Regions from separate parts of the Stenotrophomonas sp. Nf1 genome, predicted to be linked through region 2. Evidence: riboswitches for the same ligand, from Rfam matches in the RefSeq annotation. Region 2 holds a riboswitch; the other holds the start of a gene.
The links. A riboswitch is a leader RNA that binds a small molecule or an ion and turns the genes downstream of it on or off. The one in region 2 is predicted to bind glycine.

Region 1: linked by a shared signal. The riboswitch ahead of gcvP (aminomethyl-transferring glycine dehydrogenase) and the one ahead of C9412_RS12230 (trimeric intracellular cation channel family protein) in region 2 are both predicted to bind glycine.

Annotation. Positions count from the first base shown of each region.
Region 1 covers NZ_PYTV01000003.1:397,332-405,368, reverse strand. Annotated here, with positions in the region: gene gcvP (aminomethyl-transferring glycine dehydrogenase) at 1-2,589, opposite strand, end outside; glycine riboswitch at 2,652-2,754, opposite strand; gene C9412_RS08410 (multidrug effflux MFS transporter) at 3,055-4,281, shown strand; gene C9412_RS08405 (siderophore-interacting protein) at 4,423-5,319, shown strand; gene C9412_RS08400 (hypothetical protein) at 5,389-5,781, shown strand; gene C9412_RS08395 (M2 family metallopeptidase) at 5,901-7,865, opposite strand.
Region 2 covers NZ_PYTV01000006.1:38,989-47,025, reverse strand. Annotated here, with positions in the region: gene C9412_RS12255 (NYN domain-containing protein) at 71-850, opposite strand; gene C9412_RS12250 (NAD(P)/FAD-dependent oxidoreductase) at 974-2,254, shown strand; gene C9412_RS12245 (hypothetical protein) at 2,512-2,949, opposite strand; gene C9412_RS12240 (nuclear transport factor 2 family protein) at 2,953-3,384, opposite strand; gene C9412_RS12235 (GIY-YIG nuclease family protein) at 3,526-3,801, opposite strand; glycine riboswitch at 3,842-3,931, shown strand; glycine riboswitch at 3,945-4,048, shown strand; gene C9412_RS12230 (trimeric intracellular cation channel family protein) at 4,133-4,750, shown strand; gene C9412_RS12225 (hypothetical protein) at 4,782-5,585, opposite strand; gene C9412_RS12220 (3-deoxy-7-phosphoheptulonate synthase) at 5,964-7,037, opposite strand; gene C9412_RS12215 (hypothetical protein) at 7,335-7,592, opposite strand; gene C9412_RS12210 (DUF6616 family protein) at 7,682-7,924, opposite strand; gene C9412_RS12205 (DNA alkylation repair protein) at 7,971-8,037, opposite strand, start outside.

The sequences.
Region 1 (8,037 bases), on a different contig from region 2:
CGCGTCGATGAAGCGGTCCAGCTCGTGCAGCGATTCGCTCTCGGTCGGCTCGACCATCAGCGTGCCGGCCACCGGGAAGCTCAGGGTCGGGGCGTGGAAGCCGAAGTCGATCAGGCGCTTGGCCACGTCTTCGGCGCCGATGCCGCTGGTCTTCTCCAGCGGGCGCACGTCCAGGATGCACTCATGCGCGACCAGACCGTTGCGGCCGGTGTACAGGGTCTTGAAGTGCGGGGCCAGGCGCTTGGCGATGTAGTTGGCATTGAGCTGCGCGACCTGGGTGGCCTTGCGCAGGCCTTCGCTGCCCATCATGGCGATGTACATCCAGCTGATCGGCAGGATCGAGGCGCTGCCGAAGCTGGCCGCGCTGACCATGCCGACCGGGCCGTTGTCACCCAGCTTGCCCGGCAGGAACGGTGCCAGGTGCTCCTTGACCGCGCACGGGCCGACGCCCGGGCCGCCGCCGCCATGCGGAATGCAGAAGGTCTTGTGCAGGTTCAGGTGCGAAACGTCCGAACCCCACTTGCCCGGCTTGGCCACGCCGACCAGGGCGTTCATGTTGGCGCCGTCGGTGTACACCTGGCCGCCGTGCTGGTGGATGATCTCGCAGATCTCGACCACTTCTTCCTCGAACACGCCGTGCGTGGACGGGTAGGTGATCATGATCGCGGCCAGACGGTCGCTGTACTTCTCGGCGTTGACGCGGATGTCTTCGACATCGACGTTGCCGTTGGCATCGGTCTTGGTGACCACCACCTTCATGCCGCACATCTGTGCCGAAGCCGGGTTGGTGCCGTGCGCCGAATCCGGAATCAGGCAGATATCGCGGTGGCCTTCGCCGCGCGAGCGGTGGTAGGCGCGGATCGCCAGCAGGCCGGCGTACTCGCCCTGCGCGCCGGAGTTCGGCTGCAGGCTCACCGCGTCGTAGCCGGTGCATTCGACCAGCATCGCTTCCAGCGTATCGATCAGTTCCTTGTAGCCCAGCGCCTGGTCGGCCGGCACCAGCGGATGGATCTGCGAGAACTCCGGCCAGGTCACCGGGATCATCTCGGCGGTGGCGTTGAGCTTCATGGTGCACGAACCCAGCGGGATCATCGTGCGGTCCATCGCCAGGTCCTTGTCGGCCAGCGAACGCAGATAGCGCAGCAGTTCGTGCTCGCTGTGGTGGGTGTTGAACACCGGGTGGGTCAGGAACGCGGACTGGCGCAGCAGGCCGGCCGGCAGTGCATCGGCGGTGCTGGCATCGAGCGCGTCGACGTCAGCCTGGGCACCGAACACCGCAGCCAGCGCAACCACGTCGGCGCGGGTGGTGGTTTCGTCCAGGCTGATGCCGACCGAGTCGCTGTCGATCGCGCGCAGGTTGTAGCCGGCGGCGCGCGCCTTGGCATGGATCTCATCGGCATGCACGCCGGTGATGTGCAGGGTGTCGAAGAAGTCGCCACCGACCTGCACGCCGGCATTGCGCAGCGCCGTGGCCAGGATCGAGGCCAGGCGGTGGGTGCGGCGGGCGATGCGGGTCAGGCCGTCCGGGCCGTGGTAGACGGCATACATCGAGGCCATCACCGCCAGCAGCACCTGCGCGGTGCAGATGTTGGAGGTGGCCTTCTCGCGGCGGATGTGCTGCTCGCGGGTCTGCAGGGTCAGGCGGTAGGCCGGGTTGCCCTGCGCGTCGATCGACACGCCGATCAGGCGGCCCGGCATCGAGCGCTTGTAGGCGTCACGGCAGGCCATGAAGGCGGCGTGCGGGCCACCGAAGCCGAACGGCACGCCGAAACGCTGGCTGTTGCCGACTACGATGTCCGCACCCCATTCGCCCGGGGCGGCCAGCAGGGTCAGCGCCAGCAGGTCGGTGGCCACGGCCACCAGGCCGCCGCGTGCGTGCACGGCATCAACCAGCGCCTTGTAGTCGCCGACCTGGCCGAAGGTGTCCGGGTACTGCAGCAGCAGGCCGAACGCTTCCGCTTCCAGCGCTTCGGCCGGAGTGCCGACGCGCAGCACGATGCCCATCGGCTCGGCGCGCGTGCGCAGCAGTTCCAGGGTCTGCGGGTGCACGGCGTCGTGCACGAAGAAGGTGTCCGACTTCGACTTGGCCGAACGCTTGGCCAGGGTCATCGCTTCGGCGGCGGCGGTGGCTTCGTCCAGCAGCGAGGCGTTGGCGATCTCCATGCCGGTCAGGTCGGCGCACAGGGTCTGGAAGTTGATCAGCGCTTCCATGCGGCCCTGCGAGATTTCCGCCTGGTACGGGGTGTAGGCGGTGTACCAGGCCGGGTTTTCCAGGATGTTGCGCAGGATCACGTTCGGCGTGTGGGTACCGTAGTAGCCCTGGCCGATGAAGCTGCGCAGCACGGTGTTCTTGTCGGCGATCGCACGGATCTTCGCCAGTGCCTGCACTTCGGTCATCGACTGCGGCAGTGCCAGTGGCGCCGGCGACTTGATCTTGGCCGGCACGATGGCATCGGTCATCGCATCCAGCGACGCGTGGCCGACGACGTCGAGCATCTGCGCGATCTCGGCATCGTTGGGGCCGATGTGGCGCTCGACGAACGCGGAATGATGCTCGAGCTCACGCAGGGAAGGGGTGTTCTGGGACATGGCGAAGGATCCGTCAGGAAAGGGCACACGCACGGGCACAAGCCGCCGGTCGGCGGTCTGCGGGGCGCCCCTCTGTCCTTTTGCCTGAGAGTTTAAAAGCGCGGCTGGCCGCAGCTTCGTGCCCCTTCGGCGCCGGATCGAACCGGTCTCTCCAGAGTTGTGTTACGGGTGGTATCGGGCCTGAGCGATTACGGGCGTTGCGCCTTCGGCAGCGGTGTTCCGCTTCTCCCACCGTGTTGCCCGCCGATTATAGCCCGTTGCGGGCCCGCCGGCGGCCGCCGGTCGGTGCGGCCGGGCCTGAATGGCCGATGGCCCGGTCGTGCGTTTTGTGCAGCGCTGCATGGCATCGCGTGCAATCCCCACCTATGATGGCCGTATTCTCGTATTCATCTGGCGCCGTCCCTGCCGCAAGGGGACCGGCGCCGGCCGTGCGTGCCGCGCATGGCCCTGCCGGACACTTTTTCCATGACCGCCGCTGTTGCTCCTTCCACCCGCCGCATGGCCCTGCTGCTCGCCGGCCTGGCCATGTTCGGTCCGTTCTCGATCGACACCATTTTCCCGGCCTTCCCGCAGCTGGCCCAGCGCCTGGCGGTGGACGAGGTGGCGGTGCAGCAGACCATCAGCGTGTACCTGCTGTTCTACGGCCTGATGAGCCTGGCGCACGGCCCGCTGTCCGACGCCTGGGGGCGCAAGCGGGTGATCCTCGGTGGCCTGGTGGTGTTCGTCGGCGCCTCGGTCGGTTGCGCGCTCTCCACCGACCTGAGCACGCTGCTGGCCTTCCGCGCGCTGCAGGGCCTGTCGGCGGGCGTGGGCATGATCGTCGGCCGCGCGGTGATCCGCGACCTGTACCACGGTCATGACGCGCAGCGGCTGATGAGTCAGGTGTCGATGCTGTTCGGCATCGCGCCAGCGATCGCGCCGATCATCGGTGGCTGGATCCTGCTCAGCGGCGCCGGCTGGCCGCTGATCTTCTGGTTCCTGGTGGTGTTCGGGCTGGTGCTGCTGGCGGCCACCGCGCGCTACCTGCCGGAAACCCATCCGGTCGAGGCACGCGTACCGTTGTCGCCGCGCGTGCTGCTGCGCGATTACGTGCGCATCGGCTTCAATCCGCGCTTCCTGCGCTTGGCGCTGGCCGGCAGCATCGGTTTCGGCGGCATCTTCCTGTACATCTCCTCGGCGCCGGTGTTCGTGATGCAGCACCTGCATCTGGGCGAGGGCGGCTTCGCCTGGCTGTTCATTCCCACCATTGGTGGCATGACCACCGGCTCGTTCCTGTCCGGGCGCATGGCCGGCCACACCACGCCGACGCGCCAGGTCGCCATCGGTTTTGGCCTGTGCGCGCTGTCGGTGCTGCTCAACGTCGGCTATGTGGCACTGGCGCCGCAGTTCGTGCTGCCGTGGGCGGTGCTGCCGATCTTCCTGGGTGGCATGGGCATGGCGTTGATCTTCCCGATCCTGGCGCTGGCGGTGCTGGACATGTACCCGCACCAGCGTGGCCTGGCCTCGTCGCTGCAGGCCTTCGTGCAGCTGATGATCAGCACCGTGGTGGCCGGCGTGGTGTCGCCGCTGCTCAGTGCCAGCCCGCTGCACTTGGCATTGGGTCAGGCCGCGTTCTTCGCCGCCGGCTTCGTGTTCTGGTACTGGGAACACCAGCGTGAACGCGCGGCACAGGCAGCCTGCACGGGCCATTGAGCAGCGCGCAGGGGTAGGGCGGGCCGTGATGCCCGCAACGCTTGCGACGACCGGTGACCGGACTAGGCTGGGGACTCCAGCCAGCCAGTGCGTGGATGCACGACCGCCAGCCGATCCGATGTCGTCGCATGAGGTTCCCCCATGGCTGCGCAGCAGACCTACCGCCTGTTCGAGGTGGCGCTGAAGGAGCGCCGCGTTCTTTCCCCTTCCCTGGACCGCATGGTGTTCACCGGTGCCGACGTGGCGCGGATGAAGACCGAAGGCCCGGACCAGCGCATCAAGGTGTTCTTCCCCTTGCCCGGCCAGGACCTACCGCAGGTGCCCAGCGGCGAGGACTGGTATCCGCGCTACCGGGCGTTGCCGGACGATCAGCGCCCGCCGATGCGGACCTACACCATCCGCCAGCTGCGCGCGGAACAGGGCGAGGTAGACGTGGATTTCGTCCTGCATGGCGAGACCGGGCCGGCTTCGCGCTGGGCCATCCACGCCCGCCCGGGCGACCGCGTGGTGCTGCTGGCCCCCGATGCCGACTGTGCCGACAGCAGCGAGGGCTGGGAATGGAAGCCACCGGCGGGTGTCGGCCAGGTGCTGCTGGTGGCCGATGAAACCGCGCTGCCGGCGGTGGCCGGCATCCTCGAGGAACTGGCCGCGCTGGCCGATCCGCCGCGCACGCTGGCGCTGCTGGAGGTCGCCCAGGCCGGCGATGCGGTACCGCTGAAGGCGCCGGCCACGGCCGAGCTGGTCTGGTTGCCGCGTGGTCAGGCGGCCCACGGCCAGCCGCTGCTGCACGCGGTCCAGGCCCGGCTGGCGGCGGCCTCGGCGGTGTCCGCCGGTGACGATCTGGAGGACATCGATGTGGATGCGCAGATCCTGTGGGAACAGGCCGACGCCAGCGTGGCGGGGCCGCTGTATGCGTGGGTGGCGGGCGAGGCGGGGGCGGTGATGGCGATCCGTCGCCATCTGGTCCGCGACTGCGGCCTGGACCGTCGTGCGATCACCTTCATGGGCTACTGGCGGCACGGCAAAGTGCTGGACTGAGCGGGTGTGAAACGGTCAGGCGGGCGGGGTGCGCTATCCTTGCGCCCCCCTTCGCAGCGGTACCGCACCATGTCCACCAGCTCCAAGACCCGCCGCGACCAGCGCCGTCGCCAGGAAAAGCAGGCCGCTAACAAGGCCGCCGCGCAGGCCTCGCCGGTGGAGCCGCATGCCGAACTGCGCGATGCACAGCGCACCCTGCTGGCCGGGGTCGTGCGCCGCGACGGCGAATGGGTGCTGGGCATGGATGGCCGCATTGCCGGCCACAGCGAGAGCGCTGCGCAGGTACTGGCGCTGATCATGCAGGCCGGTGAACTGCACGAACGCAAGGGCACGCCGGTGCGCCTGATGTATTCGGACGCGTTGCGCGATGCCGCACAGGCGGAGGCGAAGGAGAAGGGCCAGACCTTCGAGGAGTTCAAGGCCGAGCTGGCCGCGGCGATGGCGGCGAAGAAGAACAGCTGACCCACCTCGCGGTAGTGCCGGCCGCTGGCCGGCTGCCTGACGATCATCTATCTCGCGCTTGCCGGCCAGCGGCCGGCACTACCGGAAAGGGGCGGATCCTTGCGGATCCGCCCCTTCTTTCATTTCGCCGCCGGCGCTGCGTTGGCCTGCCAGCCGCACATCTGGCCTTCGTTCTGCTGCTTCAGCCACTCGTTGACCGGGGTGAAGTACTCGATCATCGGGCCGGCATCGAGCTTGTCGGTGCCGGTCAGTTCCTTCAGCGTGGCCTGCCATGGCTGGCTGGCACCCTTGCTCAGCATCGCCCAGTACTTCTGGCCGGCTTCCTTGTTGCCGTAGAAGGTGCACTCATGCAGCGGTCCCTTGTAGCCGGACGCGTCGCACAGGCCCTTGTAGAACTGGAACTGCAGGATGCGCGCCAGGAAGTAGCGGGTGTACGGGGTGTTGCCTGGCACGTGGTACTTCGCGCCCGGGTCGAAGAATTCTTCGCCACGGGTGCTGGCCGGGGCCACGCCCTGGTACTTGGCCTTCAGGTCCCACCAGGCCTTGTTGTAGTTGTCGGCAGTGATCGAACCGTCGAACACGCCCCAGCGCCAGCGATCGATCATCAGCCCGAACGGCAGGAACGACACGCCCGACAGCGCCATGCGCATCTGGTTGTTGATCACCGCCTCACGGCTTTCGGTCGGTGCGTCGACCAGACCGATCGAGCTGAGGTACTTGGGCGTCATCGCCAGCACGATGGTGTCGCCGATCGCTTCGTGGAAGCCATCGTTGGCACCGCCCTGGAACAGCGGCGGCAGCGGGTTGTAGGCCAGGTCGTAATAGATGTGGCCCAGCTCGTGGTAGATGGTGGTGAAGTTTTCTTCGTTGGGCTTGATGCACATCTTGGTGCGCACGTCGCCTTCCATGTTCATGTCCCAGGCGCTGGCGTGGCAGACCACGTCGCGGTCATCGGGCTTGATGAACTGGGTCTTGTCCCAGTACGACTGCGGCAGCGACGGCATGCCCAGCGACACGTAGAAGTCCTGCGCGCGCTCGGTCATCTGCTTGGCGGTACGCAGTTCGGCCTCGCGCTGTGCCTTGTACTGCGCGGCGACGTTGGCGTCCTTGCCGGCCTTGGCCAGCGCGGCGCTCAGGTTGGTCTGGTACTGCTTCTCAAGCGCGGCGGTGATGTCCAGGCTGCCTGCGCCCGGGTACGGTTCCAGCTGGTCCCACAGGTTCGACCAGTCCTGCTGCCACATGTTGCCGAGCAGGTGCGCGGCAATCAGGCCGTTGCCCACTTCGGCCTTGTCCTTGCCGTAGGTCTTGTCCAGCTTGCCGCGTGCGTAGCAGTGCAGCTGCTCGTACATCGGCTTGACCTGATCCCACAGGCGGTCGGTTTCCGGACCGATCTGCTCCGGCGGCATGTCGTAGCCACTGCGCCACATCTGCCCGGCATCGGTGAAGCCCATGCCCTTGGCGCCTTCGTTCACCAGGCTGACGAAGGTCTGGTAGTCGCCGCGCATGCTCTTTGTGGTGCTGTGCCAGCCCTGCCAGGCATCGAGCTGCTTGTCGTAGTCGCGGCTGCGCGCCAGCACCTGCTCCAGTTCGCCCAGCTGGCGGCAGGAGTTCGGATCGTTGGCGTCGGTGCAGTACTTGCCGGCACCGTAGCTGCCTTCCATGCGGGTGGCGATCTGGGTCAGCTGGGCCAGCTTGGCCGGGTCGCGCGGCGCCGGCATCGAGGACATCAGCTTCAGCAGGTGAATCGCGCGCTTGCTGTCCTCGCTCATCGGCTTGCCATCGAACCTGGCGGCCTGTTCGATCCAGCTGTTGAGCTGGGTCAGCGAGCGCTCGTTGGCCTTGGCCGCGATGCGTTCCGAATCACTGTTGATGTAGGTGGAGGACAGCCACTGGGCCGAGGTCATCTCCGGGTAGGCGGCCTTGAATTCGGCATTGATGCGGGCCACGAACTGGTCGGCGGTTTCGCCGGCCGGGGTGCTGCTGCTGGCGGTGTCGGTGCCTGGAGTGGGTTCCTTCTTGCAGGCGACCAGGGCCAGCGTGGCGGTGGCGATTGCCGAGGCCAGCAGGAGATGACGGTGTTTCACGGGCGGTCCTTGGGTGGTGAACGACGGCCGAAGGCTAGTGGGCAGCCGCTGCCACCGCAAGTGGCGGAAGTCGGCCGGGCCGCGCCCGGCACCCGCAGAGGCCGGAGCACAAGCAAGAGCAACAGCGTGCTATCCGTGGGATGGCGGGGCGGTGTGGGCTTGCAGGACACGC
Region 2 (8,037 bases):
TGATCCGTGTGGGTGTGTGCGTGCTGGATGCTGGATCTGGCGGCCGGGCATCGCTGGCCGGCGGCTGGCACTACCGGTTCTTTTTCGGCAGCGCGCGCACGTAGGAGGATTTGCCGTCCTTCTTCAGCTCGAACAGGCCAATGGCCGCCAGCAGGTCACTGAGTTTGCCGTAGCCGTAGTTGCGCGAATCGAACGAGGCCTGGTTGCCGATCTGGCTGCCGACCGGCCCCAGGTGCGACCAGCCGTCCTCGCCTTCGGCCGCCGACACCGCGCGCCGCAGCATCTTCACCAGCCGGGTGTCGCTGCGCATTTCCGCGCCGCTCTTGCGCGGGCGGGCATCGTCGCTGGGCGGCGGCTCGTTCGATGTCTGCTCACTCGGCGCCTGCTCGACATCCGGCACACTGGCATGGGTCTGGCCCAACGCTTCCAGATAGGTGAACTTCGAACACGCATTGACGAACGGTTCCGGCGTTTTCTTCTCGCCGAAGCCATACACCTTCACGCCATCGGTGAGCAGGCGCATCACCATCGGAGTGAAATCGGCATCGCTGGAAACGATGGCAAATCCATCCAGGTTGCGCGCGTACAGCAGGTCCATGGCATCGATCACCATCGCCATGTCCGAGGCATTCTTGCCCTTGCTGTAAGCGAACTGCTGGATCGGGCGGATCGCATACTCGTGCAGCACCGCTTCCCAGCCCTTCAATCGCGGGCTCTTCCAGTTGCCATAGGCGCGACGCACGTTGGCCACGCCATAGCGCGCCACTTCGGCCAGGACTTCGTCGATCTTCGAGGCCGGCGCATTGTCGGCGTCGATCAACAGGGCGATGCGCTTTTCCGGTTCGCTCATGGGCTCCTCAGGGGCGTGTGCCTGAACCCAAGTATCGCCGATCCGTGCGAGCGCTGACGTGACAGGCGGCCGGCGTGCGAAGATGCCAGGCGCTTCCCCCAATGCCCCCACTGGAGTGAGTCGATGAGTCGTGAGCGCGTTCCCCACCTGGTCGTTGTCGGCGGCGGTTTTGCCGGTCTCTGGGCCACCCGTGCGCTGGCCCGCGAGCGCATACGCATCACTCTGGTCGACCGCCGCAACCATCACCTGTTCCAGCCACTGCTGTACCAGGTGGCCACCGCCGGCCTGTCCGCGCCGGATATCGCCGCACCGCTGCGCCACATCCTCGGCCACCAGCGCAATGTGGAAGTGCGGCTGGGCGAAGTGGTGGCCATCGACAAGCAGGCCCGGCAGATCCGCATGGCCGACGGCAGCGCGCTGGACTACGACAGCCTGCTGCTGGCCACCGGCGCTACCCACGCCTACTTCGGCAACGACCAATGGGCCGATGATGCGCCCGGCCTGAAGACCCTGGACGACGCCATCGCGCTGCGCCGCAAGCTGCTGCTGGCGTTCGAACGCGCCGAGGCCGAGCCGGACCCGGCGAAGAAGGCGGCATGGCTGAGCTTCGCCATCGTCGGTGGTGGCCCCACCGGCGTTGAACTGGCCGGCACCCTGGCCGAGATTGCACGGCACACGCTGCGCAACGAATTCCGCCACATCGACCCGGCCAGCGCCAAGGTGCGGTTGGTCGAAGCCGGGCCACGCGTGCTGTCCTCGTTCCCGGAAGTGCTTTCGCTGAAGGCGCGCCGGCAGCTGGAAAAGCTGGGCGTGGAAGTGCTGACCGGCACCCCGGTGAGCGACATCGACAGCCAGGGTTTCAAGCTCGGCGATCAGTTCGTGCCGGCACGCACCGTGGTGTGGGCCGCCGGCGTGGCCGCCTCACCGCTGGCGCGTACGCTGGAGGTGCCGCTGGACCGCGCCGGGCGCGTGCAGGTGCAGCCGGACCTGACCCTGCCCGGTCACCCGGAGCTGTTCGTGGCCGGTGACCTGGCCGCACTGAGCCAGGCCGACGGCAAGCCGGTACCCGGCGTGGCACCGGCCGCCAAGCAGATGGGCAAGTACGTGGCCGAGGTGATTCGCGCGCGCCTGCACGGCAAGCCCGAACCCGGTCCGTTCACGTACGCCGACTACGGCAACCTGGCCACCATCGGCCGCATGGCGGCCATCGTGCATCTAGGCCGCCTGCAGCTGTCCGGTGTGCTGGCGTGGTGGTTCTGGCTGGCCGCGCACGTGTTCTTCCTGATCGGCTTCCGCAACCGCATCGTGGTGCTGCTGAACTGGGCAGTGGCGTACTGGAGCTACCAGCGCAGCGCACGCATCATCTTCGGCGATGACCAGGACGACCGGCGGCCGAAGCGGTAGGGCCGCACTCGCGCCTCCTCGGCCGGTGCAGTAGATCCACGCCATGCGTGGATGAATGTCTGTGCAGGCTGCATGGAGCTCAGCCACGCACGGCGTGGCTCTACTTCCCCGTCGGGCCACCGGGGACCCCCGTTTCGACCATGTGATGACCGCGACGACCGGCGGCCGAAGCGGTAGGGCCGGCAGCCCAGGGGTCGGATCCCTTTCCGCAGGAAAGGGCTCTGACCCCGTTGACGCCATCCACGCATGGTGTGGCGCTACTTCATCCGTGGGCGCGACCATTGCTGGCAGAAGCCTTGCTTCCTCGCCGTGTCGGCAATCTGCGCCGCGCCCCAGTGCCGGGTAATCCAGATCGTCAGTGCTGCGCTGCTCAGATGCCATCGCAGCATGCCGCGCTGGGGCTGCTGCGACAGATGGCTTCGGGCAATCCAGAGGGCCTCCCGCTCCACGTCGGGCGCCTTCTTCTTCATCACGTCCTTGTCGAAGAACTGCGCGGCGAATCGCCAGGGATTCATCGGTTGGTATTCCACCCGTGGTTCAGTGCCGCACGCTGCCACATCACTGGCGGCGCGGCCCGCCGGCTTCGGTCGACCATCCACCAGTGCCATCCCGAGCAGGTACAACAGGCCAGGCAGCAGCGCGATGCCGGCGACCAGCACGACGATGCAGAGCCATGCGCGGCCAGCAGCGCGCATGGGTTATTCCGCCTTCGGCTTCGGGTACCACAGCGCGTTGACGATGACCCAGCGCTGCTCGAAGCGCCCCATGTGGAAGTAGTCGACGAACCACGGGGTTTCCAGCCGCACCGAGGCGGCGTTGCCGGTCACGTCCAGCACCGTACAGCGACGGTCCCATTGATCCTTCGGGGTCTTCAACGCGCCCTGCTTCGTCAGCGCGACCAGCTCCTCCTTCGACATCCGGCGCAGGCCGAGTCGCTCGTCGGGCGTATCGCCGAGCACCGCGCGCTTGGCCAGATCCGGATGCAGGGAACGGGCGACGCGCTGCGGATCAGCTTCCAGCTGACCGTCGACGTAGTCGTGGCAGGTGGCTTCGATGGCCGCGAGGGTGGCCGGGTCGGCGGCGGGGCTGGCTGATGCGGAGAGAGCGAACAACAGGGCAACGGCGGACATCCGGGTCTCCAGCGCTGAGGGCTGGGCGATCATGGCATGGCCGCACGCGCCCATCCACGCATGGCGTGGATCTACTGTAGAGCCGAGCCCATGCTCGGCTGAGCCTCGTCGCCCATCCAGCAGCCGAGCACGGGCTCGGCTCTACAAAAGCGCGGGATCCGGCGCCTGCAGCCAAGCCAGCTTGCGTTCGCGCGGCTGCTGCTTGAGCTGCCATTCGGCGCGCGAGGCGGCGGCGCGGTCCGGGTATTCGCGCACGGCCAGGATGCGCAGCGGCGGCCGGGCGCGGGTGTAGCGGGCGCCCTTGCCGGCCTGGTGGGCGGCGAAACGCGCGTCCACGTCGGTGCTGATGCCGGCGTAGAAACTGCCATCGCGGCATTCGAGCAGGTACAGGAACCAGGGGCGGAGGGACGGGGCCATGGCCGGATTATGCCGTGCTGCACTGCAGCGGATATACTGGCGCCCGAATGCAGGAGAGAGGCGCCGCGCTGGCGCCCGCCGAAGGCGCAGGCTCCCATGATCGCTCAGGCCGGTGGGCTGGAATCCCACCAACCATGCATTCGACTCGCCGAGCTGGAGAGAGGTCACCGGGCATGCCCGGGACGATCCGCCGAAGGGGCACGCGGCCTACGCCGCTGAACTCTCAGGCAAAAGGACAGCGGGAGCGGCACCGGTCATCGTCATCCCGTCATTGCGCAGGCAGTGGCGGTATACGCGCATGGCCGGCCCCACCGCGCCCGGAGCCTGCCCCATGCTGCTGTCCATCATCTATCTGATCGCCATTTCCGCCGAAGCCATGACCGGCGCGCTGTCCGCCGGCCGCCGCCGCATGGACCTGTTCGGCGTGGTCATGATCGCCTGCGTCACCGCCCTCGGCGGCGGTTCGCTGCGCGACATCCTGCTCGGCCACTACCCGCTGGGCTGGGTGAAGCATCCCGAGTACCTGGGCTTCACCGTGTGCGCGGCGCTGATTGCCACCTGGGTGGCGCGCTGGATGCACCACTTCCGCCGCACCTTCCTGGTACTCGATGGCCTGGGCCTGATCGCCTTCACCCTGATCGGCTGCTCGATCGCACGTGAGGCGGGCCACGCCACCCCCATCGTGTTGATTGCCGGCATGCTGACCGGCGCGTTCGGCGGCGTGCTGCGCGACATCCTCTGCAACGAGGTGCCGCTGATCTTCCAGAAGGAGCTGTACGCGATCATCGCGCTGCTGACCGGCGCGGCGTATCTACTGCTGCTGCACTGGGGCGTGGCCGACGCCACTGCCATTCTGTGCTGCCTGGGCGGCGGCTTCGCGATGCGCCTGCTGGCGATCCACTACCGCTGGGAAATGCCGAAGTTTGTGTATCACGACGAAGTGCATTGACCGCGGCCTGGCGGGTGCGCCTGCTTCCGGATCACTTGCGCAGGCGGGAGTTCATCGGGCTCCCGCCTGCAAGGATGCGCAGCCGGTAGGCCTCTGAGGGATAGACACTCCATGGGCTGTCACAGTCATCGCTGCCGGCGTCGACCTGCTCGAGCAGCTCGGGATCCATCCATCCGGACAGGTAGTCGGGGTCAGACCGTCTACTGAAGCCCGGGCAGTGAACCCCGCCCTCAACGACAATCTCGTTCTGGACGGTGGAAAGGAAGCTGGCGTACAGCTCACGACCGACCTGTGTGTATGTGCCGGTCTCGAGATAGGTCTGCACGGTGATGCTTCCCCCTACGGCCAGAATCCCATCGTTGAGCGAGCATGCATGGAGATGCTCACACGCAAGATCGTCACGCACGAAGACCCAACCACCACAGTCAAGATTGCGGGCGCTGAGACTGCCCAGGACGATCACACACAGCGTCTCGCCCAGATTATTGAGCGCCAGCGTGCCTTCTACGCTCAGATCCCCGTCGACGATCACGCAATCCGTTTCGCAGTCCGAGCTCCAGTCGCCAACGAGGGATGCTGCAGGCACCACCTTGAACGAAGAGGTGGACTCACGATCATCGCGCGGTTGGTCGGCAGAGGCCGCGATCATCGCCCTGGCCTTCAACGTCGTACGCAGAAGCGCCTGGTCTCCTTCGTTGCGGTAAAGCTCGATTCTCTCATCAAGTTCCGCCAGCAGGCTTGCCGTGGTCGCGGGAGACGAGGATTCGAACCAGTCCTCGATGACGGAGATCGCGTCATCAGCAATCGGGCCGCCTTTCAAGCGTACGAGGGCCATGGCGGCCGCTCCGGAAACTGATCGGCATTCTGGCTGCAACGGGCTGTCGTCGGGGAAAACGTGCATCGGCGGGGTCCAGCCAGGTGAGGCCCCGATCTTCGGCCGAAGCTGCAGGCAGATTCCATGCAACTCTTCCGAAATCGCGCCGTGGCCTGCCCCTATCCACGCATGGCGTGGATCTACCGCGTCAACCGCATCGTCAATGGTCGGGGTTCACACCACCCCGGCGATGTACCTGGCGCTGTCGCACATACGCAGCGCCAGGCGCATCGCCGGTGCGGACGGGCCGGTCTCCAACTCCGACCGGCCCTGATCGCGGCCGCACCCCCGCAGGCACTGGCCGCCATCCACACACATGCCGCACTCAGGCGGCTTCCATCAGGCGGCTTCGGACACCTTCACTCCGCGACGGGCGCGCACGGCCGCAGCCAGTCGCTCCAGTACCGTCACGGTGGTGTCCCAGTCGATGCAGCCATCGGTGATGCTCTGCCCGTAGACCAGCGGCTGGCCTTCCACCAGTTCCTGGCGGCCACCGACCAGATGGCTCTCGATCATCACACCGACGATGCGCTGTTCGCCGTCTTCCAACTGAACGGCGATGTCTTCGATCACCTTCGGCTGGTTCTCGGGGTTCTTCAGGCTGTTGGCATGGCTGGCGTCGATCATCAGGCGCGTCGGCAGCTTGGCCTTGGCCAGCGCCTGGCAGGCCTCGCCCACGCTGGCCGCATCGTAGTTCGGCTGCTTGCCGCCGCGCAGGATCACATGGCAATCCGGGTTGCCGGTGGTCGACACGATGGCGGTGCCACCCTGCTTGGTGACCGACAGGAAGTGATGCGGATTCGAGGCAGCACCCACGGCGTCTGCGGCGATCTTCACGTTGCCGTCGGTGCCGTTCTTGAAGCCGACCGGGCACGACAGCCCCGACGCCAGTTCGCGATGCACCTGGCTTTCAGTGGTGCGTGCACCAATGGCGCCCCATGCCACCAGATCGGCGATGTACTGCGGGGAGATCACGTCGAGGAATTCGACGCCGGCCGGCAGGCCGAGCTTGTTGATGTCGCGCAGCAGGCCACGTGCGATGCGCAGGCCCTTGTCGATCCTGAAGCTGCCATCCAGGTCCGGATCGTTGATCAGGCCCTTCCAGCCCACCGTGGTGCGCGGCTTCTCGAAGTACACGCGCATGACGATTTCCAGTTCACCGGCCAGCGCATCGCGCAGCGGCTTCAGGCGCTGGGCGTACTCGATGGCGGCACTCGGGTCGTGGATCGAGCACGGGCCGACCACCACGGCCAGGCGGTCGTCACGGCCGTGCAGGATCTGGTGCAGGGCCGCGCGCGAGGCGCTGACGGTGTCGGAGGCTTCATCGTCACACGGCAGCATCGCCAGCAGCTGGGCAGGCGGTGTCAGCGGTTCGATGGTGCGGATACGCAGGTCGTCGGTGTGCGGGGGCATGGGGGAGGTCTCCGGAACGTTGGGGGTCCCCAGCGTGGCGGCATGAAAAAAGCCGCCAGGTTCGCTGGCGGCTTTCGGGAATGCGTCTGAAGCTTTCTTCAGGGTGAGCGCAGTCCTTCCTCCGCCAGGGGCTTCGGAAAGTAATACCAAAAGTAAAAGCTGGCGCGGGCTGCGTTCATGGGGTGTATTGATAGCACAGCTTTTGCGCAGTGCAAAATGTTTCATCCGCAACTGGGGAAGCGGTTCAGCGATGTGCGCACCGGCACCGTCCATCGGCGCGCAGCCACGCGAAATCGCTCATTTGCCATGCACTTCCACGTCCAGCAGCAACCCTTCATGGATGTCGGCCCAGCGCTCCAGCACGCGACCCAGCTCCTGCCGCGCCTCATCCAGCTGCTCGGGATTGAGCAGGGAACGGGCGGTGTAGAGATCGGACACCAGCCGGCGCAGGACCGGTTCCGGGATCGCCACCGACGGTCCTTCCACCTGCGGCAGCTGCAGCGCGGGCGTGTCGCCTTGCGGGCCGTACAGCGTTACCTGGAGCGTGCTCTGCATGATCGACTTCCGTGCGGATGACAGGGGCAATGCACTGTTTACCGCGTCTGGGTGACAGGCGCATGTGCCGTGGGCATCTGCAGGCGCTGCTACAACGCGGCCAGATCGGTCAGGTGCTGCGCCATGCCATCGTCCGCACCCAGTGCGTTGGTGGTGGTGAAGTACCGATGCCAGCCGGTGGCAACGCTGCCCATTGCCACCGCCGCGATGCGGGCCGGATCGAATTGCTGCATGCCGGCACCGATGCGGTCGAAGAAGGCGGTGCGTTGCTCGGGCGGCAGTGCGGCCCAGGCGGGAGTGGCGGTGTAGAGATCGATGAGCGTGTGCGACATGGCGTTCTTCCTTGAGGGTTTGAGGCTTGCCGGCCAGCGGCCGGCACTACCGCAGCGAACGCAGTGCGCGCTTGCGGATGTAGGCGTTGGCGCTGCTGTGATGTTCGCGCTGC